DNA from 2 places in the Lysinibacillus sp. SGAir0095 genome. Region 2 is predicted to be linked to the other one. Evidence: riboswitches for the same ligand, from Rfam matches in the RefSeq annotation. Region 2 holds a riboswitch; the other holds the start of a gene.

Region 1 (3,187 bases), 1.9 Mb from region 2:
TAAGTGATGTTTTTTCGCGATTAATATTTTGTGTAATGGAAACAATGCTTGGGTCAATTTTTAGCATGCGTTCGATTAATTCATCTTTATGTGGAATGTCTTTTCTTGTCGTTACTAAACAAACTTGAGTTTCTCCAGTTTGCATGGCTGTACGAACCACAATTGTTCTGACTAATCCGTCTAAAGTTTTCCCGTCATAAATTGAGATATTTAGCTTTTGCAATATTTTACGTGTTGCAACTGTTATTTTCGATGTTAATGGATGCTGAACAGTACAGTCATTGATGTTCAACAGTTTGTTTGTTCCTTCAGTATAAAGGCCAGCGTAAACACGTTTTCCTTCTTTACGAACCTGGAAGGAGCTCTTATTGCGGTAATGCCAAGGGTTGTCCATTCCAATCGTTGGTCGAATATCTGTCGTTTCAGCAATAGGTTTCACGTATTTTTCTAGAGATTGTACAACCATATCTCGTTTTTCTTTTAGTTGTCCCTCATATGTTAAATGCTGGAGTTGACACCCACCACACTCGTTATATACAGGGCAGCTTGGTTCTTGTCGCTCTTTAGAAGCTTTTCGTACATTTAAAATGTCTGCTTCTGCAAAACTACGTTGTACCTTGGAAACTCTTACTGTTACTTCTTCACCTGGTAATGCTCCCTTAACAAACACCACATTGCGTTTATAAAAGCCAACACCTTCTCCATTAATCCCTAATCTTTTTATGGTTAAAGGAAATTTCTGTCCAATTTCCATCATCACTTTATCGCTCAAAAGCGTTCACGTCCTTTAATAAGTTCATCTAAACATTATAACGAAGCTGTAACTTAAAGCAAATGGCTAAATATTTCCTAACATATTCGAGTGATTCCTTTTTACTGAAAATAGAGTTATTCGATTGCTTATTGGATATATTTTGCGATTCATGATATCGTTAAAAGCAATTAAATAAAAAATTCCTTCGGGGTCGGGTGAAATTCCCAATCGACGGTGATGAAGCAAAGCTTCTAAGCCCGTGAGCTCTTATGAGCAGGATTTGGTGCAAATCCAAAGCCGACAGTATAGTCTGGATGGGAGAAGGAGTATAAGTGCAAACTTGGTTAACGTTAAGAGTATTTTCGATATTCGCCAAGTTCTATTAGGAAAACCATTAAAATTTGATTTTTTGATGGTCTTATTTGTTATGATTTTTTCCTGTACTTACTCATCCCGTCACCCGAATGACGGGATTTTTTATTTGATGAATGCTTTAAGTAAATATTGTCCTTCGGGGTCGGGTGAAATTCCCAATCGACGGTGATGAAGTAAATGCTTCTAAGCCCGTGAGCTCAGATAATGAGCAGGATTTGGTGTGAGTCCAAAGCCGACAGTATAGTCTGGATGGGAGAAGGATGAATTGTGGCACTTTTTGAAAAGATGATTTCAAAAAGCTTTTTAGCTATGCCATGAATACTCCCAAACTCCTTAGGATTTCTAAGGGGTTTTTATTTTTAAAATTAGAAATGAGGTGAGTAGATGTTTACGGGCATTATTGAAGATCAAGGAAAAGTAACGGCTATTAAAAAAGATGTGAACAGTATGCAAATAACGATTGCAACAAAGAAAATAGTCTCAGATGCACACTTAGGGGACAGCATTGCAGTAAATGGAGTATGTCTAACAATTACACAGTTTAACAATGAAGAAATGACTGTCGATGTAATGCCGGAAACAGTGATGGCAACAACTATCCATGCACTGAAAATAGGGGATTATGTTAATTTAGAGCGTGCGATGAGTGCAAATGGCAGATTTGGAGGACATCTTGTTTCAGGACATGTTGATGGAGTAGGAACCATTAAAAGTAAAAGACCTGTTTCCAATGCTGTCTACATTGAAATTGAAGTGGCAAAGGAATTACTAACAAATTGTATTCCGAAAGGCTCTATTACGATTGATGGAACTAGTCTTACACTTTTTAAAGTTACAGATAGTAATGTAACAATCTCACTCATTCCCCATACTTACGGAGAAACGATTTTGGGACATAAAGGTGTAGGGGAAAGGGTCAATATAGAAACAGACATGCTTGGAAAGTATGTTTTGCATCATTTAAGAAAGACAGAACAAACTTCAAATATCACTATGGAATTTTTAAGACAAAATGGATTCTAAATGGGAGGTGTTTCCACATGCTTAATACAATAGAAGAGGCTTTGCTGGATTTGAAATCAGGGAAGATTGTTATTGTAGTGGATGATGAAAATCGTGAAAATGAAGGAGATTTAGTCGTACTTGCTGAGTATGCAAACCCTGAAAACGTTAACTTTATGGCTACATATGGGCGTGGGTTAATTTGCACTCCGATACAAAAGGAACTTGCAAAAAAATTAGAATTGCCAGCAATGGTTGAAAACAACACAGATAATCATCAAACCGCATTCACAGTGAGCGTAGACCATATTGATACAACAACCGGTATTAGTGCTTACGAGCGATCATTTACAATTCTTCAGATGATTAATGAAAAGGCAACATCAAGTCAATTTAGAAGACCCGGGCATGTCTTTCCATTAGTTGCAAAAGCGGGTGGAGTCCTAGAAAGAAGGGGCCATACCGAAGCGGCAATAGATTTGGCAAAAGCATGCGGAAGTTATCCGGCAGGCGTTATTTGTGAAATTATGGGGGATGACGGAGAAATGTTACGTTTAGATGGTTTAATGAGTTTTGCCATTCAGCATGGCTTAAAACTCATCTCCATTGAAGATTTGGTGCACTATTGTGAAAAACGTAATAACAACAATATTTTAATCAGTGAGTAAAACTCTAAAAATTAAGGATTTCGAAGGGAGCTTATAAAATGGGAAAATTATTTGAAGCAAATTTAATCGGGACAGATTTAAGAATAGGGATTGTGGTTGGTCGTTTTAATAATTTTATTACTTCACAATTAGTTGATGGCGCATTGGATGGTCTAAAAAGACATGGCGTAGCAGAAGGAAATATTGATATTGCTTGGGTACCAGGGGCTTTTGAAGTACCCTTTATCGCAAAACAAATGGTGGAAACAGGGGAGTATGATGCAGTTATTGGACTAGGTACTGTTATTCGTGGCTCAACAACTCACTACGATTATGTGAACAATGAAGCTGCAAAAGGAATTGCAAGTGTATCCTTAAATTCAAATGTACCAGTAATTTTCGGTATCGT
Region 2 (3,187 bases):
ACGACTGAAGCGAAGGAGGCAAATCACAATGAGTCATGATAAATGGGAAGACAAAAAAATAGAAGACTTGCTTGAGAAAGTACCAAAGATTCATGATCAACGTTCAAAACAAGACGTATTCAATCGTCTTAAAGAAGACGGTCTTTTTGATGATGAGCCTTTAAGTACCAATAATCATAATACAGGTCAAAGTAGAAAGTTTAAGTGGGTTCCAATTGCTGTTTCAATCGCTGCAGTCTTTTTACTGGCGATATTAATACCGTCCTTTATAAATCAATATTCTTCAACGGATTCTGTAGAGGAAAGTGCAAGTACGGAAGTAAGTGAAGCAAGGGATATGGAGCAAGAGATGAAAAGTTCGGAATCGAGTGCTGAAGAATCTAGCGCTGATATGGCTATATTCAACGCAGAGAGTGGGGACCTTCGTACGGCAGTTTACCCAGAAGAGCTTGTGGGAAATACGGTGTTTAAGTTGGGATTAGCTAGTGATGCAGCAGATAGCTTACCTGTTACGGTATTAATTCCGAATGATAGAATTCAACAGGATTTTGGAGATATTACACCAACTGGGGTAGAACTATATAATCATTATGCACCACTCTTTATGGAAAGTGCGATAGGCTTTAGCGAATATCATCCATATGCTGGAACGATTACTGAGTTAGGTGATCAAGTGATTCACACATTACCGAACGATCAACCTTACGATATAGCTCCAGCTTCCCTGACAACTTATTTTGCTACTCTAATTGATACATTTGGCGATTCTTACGAGGAAGCAGCACTATTAAATCAAGAAGGCTCTGCTTTTGAATTTAGTGAAGTTGGGGAGCCAAGTACACCAATTGCATTAGTGGGTGAATCAACTCAGTATAATTACTTTAGACATACCCAAACGGATGGAACAACATATTTAGCGCCAAATTTTAGAGAAGCTTTTTCAACAGTAGAAGAAGCGATTACGGCTATGAAAGAAGAGACGAATGATATATATCAGTCTGTAATATTACCGAATATTGATTTTGAAATAACTGCAAAAGGTCAAATTGCAACCGTAAGATTTACTGAGGAAATCGATTTAGATGCTTTCGATCAAGTTCAAGCGATGCAAATGATTGAGGGGATTTTGTTAACAGCTGCGAATTTCGATATGCAGGTTCAATTTGAAAATATTGTTCAAACAGAGTGGCAAGGATTTAGCTTTACAGAGCCACTTCCGATGCCTGTTGGAGCAAATGAGGTCTCATATTGGACGGTTATTCAACAATAAATGACGAAAAATGTATAGTAATTGAGTAGGTTTTCATCGCTTTTACATCTTTACATCATCTCAAACTCGAGATATAATGAGACTGTAACAACAAATTAAATATTGATTCATCTTCGGGGCAGGGTGTAATTCCCGACCGGCGGTGATAGAAATTGCAACTTCCGACCATTTACTTGGAGGATGTTGCCTATAGTTTCTTCAGCCCGCGAGCTTGATTTTGAGCAGGATTTGGTGCGATTCCAAAGCCGACAGTATAGTCTGGATGGGAGAAGGTGAAGGTACGGTCTTTTTTCGTTATTCGAAGGGAAACTGTATGTTAAGGTAACGCTCTTGCGAAAAATTCGTAATTGCTTTACTGTTTTTTGAGTATCTTTTTTATCTTACATGAGATACTTGATTTAACGTACAATTTTTCTTGTTTTCAATGTGCCTATTTTCTCCCTTATGCAACTTGCGTAAGGGATTTTATTTTTTCATTGAAGGAATAATCGAAAGGCTGTCCTTTCTTCTAGCTAAGTTGAATCAGCAAAGAGGAGAGATTGATTATGTTTAATCAAAAGCTTAAGTTACGTTCGTTCGTAACAATCGCAATGTTAAGTAGTATCTCATTTATCTTAATGCTACTAAACTTTCCATTGCCATGGTTCCCAGTATTTTTACAGATTGATTTCAGTGATGTACCTGCATTGATTGCAGCAATCACAATGGGACCGGTTGCGGGTATTTTAGTAGAATTATTTAAAAACATTTTAGACTGGATTTTCTCGGGTACGCCAACAGGAGTTCCTGTGGGGCACATGGCAAACTTTGCAACGGGCCTTTTATTCATTTTACCTGTCTACTACATTTATAAAAAATTCCCATCAATTAAAGGGTTAAGCTTTGGTTTAGTTGCCGGCACAATCATCATGTCAGTTGGTATGAGCCTATTAAACTATCTAGCATTTTTGCCTATGTACACTTACTTCCTTGGTTGGGGTGAGTTCGACATGAAAGAAACAATTATTTTAGGTATCCTACCGTTTAACGTTGTAAAAGGTATTATGCTTATGGTTATTATAATCTTACTGTTCCGTACAATGAAAGTATGGATCGATAATCAAAGAGCACAATATTTATTATAAATAGAGTATTTCAAAGCTGTTCGTTAAGTCGCTTGTATGACTTAATGAGCAGCTTTTTTAGTTGTTGACACCAATTTATTAATGAGGTGGAATTTCTGGAAAGTGAAGACAATAGGGAAAGAAGAGGCTGAATTGCTGACAAGAAAAGCTTGAAAGTGGTAGTCCGGGAGTAGGGGGCTTGTGACAAAGTTAAAAGCGGAGGAGTAACTAGTCCGTGAGAAAATGTGTCGAGGACAATAGACAGGTGAAAGAGGAGTTCGTTGTCTTTGATAAGCGGTGTCATGGACAATAGACGTGTGGAAGAGGAGCTAATAGTCCGCGAGATGGTGAGTCGTGGACAATAAAAGGGAGAAAGAGGAGTTCGTTGTCCTTGATAAGCAGTGTCATGGACAATAGACGTGTGGAAGAGGAGCTAATAGTCTGCGAGATGGTGAGTCGTGGACAATAAACGGGAGAAAGAGGAGTTAATGGTCCGCGAGAAGGCGAGTCGAGGACAATAGACAGGAGGAAGAGGAGTTCGTTGTCCTTGATAAGCGGTGTCGTGGACAATAAACATGAGGAAGAGGAGTTAATAGTCCTCGAGAAACAGTGTCGTGGACAATAGAAAGAAATAAAAGGAGTTAATAGTCTGCCAGCAGCCTGTTCAGTCACCCAATTCCCTAAATATGATAAAGCTGGTCAACGAAAAGGCTACATTATGCCAAGGAATGAAAAAAGGAAAAACAAGTCAATGAGAACCGACCCAGCCCCCGCCTTTGCAAATCAAAAGTGAAAACGGTAAACGAGCAGCATG

What was found. Region 2 has a riboswitch for FMN ahead of C1N55_RS07850 (ECF transporter S component). Riboswitches for the same ligand answer to the same signal wherever they lie in the genome.
Region 1: linked by a shared signal. The riboswitch ahead of ribE (riboflavin synthase) and the one ahead of C1N55_RS07850 (ECF transporter S component) in region 2 are both predicted to bind FMN.

What each region holds. Positions count from the first base shown of each region.
Region 1 covers NZ_CP028083.1:3,463,975-3,467,161, reverse strand. The annotation lists gene rlmD (23S rRNA (uracil(1939)-C(5))-methyltransferase RlmD) at 1-754, opposite strand, end outside; FMN riboswitch at 952-1,084, shown strand; FMN riboswitch at 1,258-1,394, shown strand; gene ribE (riboflavin synthase) at 1,514-2,152, shown strand; partial or broken gene ribB (3,4-dihydroxy-2-butanone-4-phosphate synthase) at 2,170-2,757, shown strand; gene ribE (6,7-dimethyl-8-ribityllumazine synthase) at 2,838-3,187, shown strand, end outside.
Region 2 covers NZ_CP028083.1:1,590,526-1,593,712, forward strand. The annotation lists gene C1N55_RS07840 (RNA polymerase sigma factor SigX) at 1-39, shown strand, start outside; gene C1N55_RS07845 (hypothetical protein) at 29-1,270, shown strand; FMN riboswitch at 1,376-1,548, shown strand; gene C1N55_RS07850 (ECF transporter S component) at 1,816-2,394, shown strand.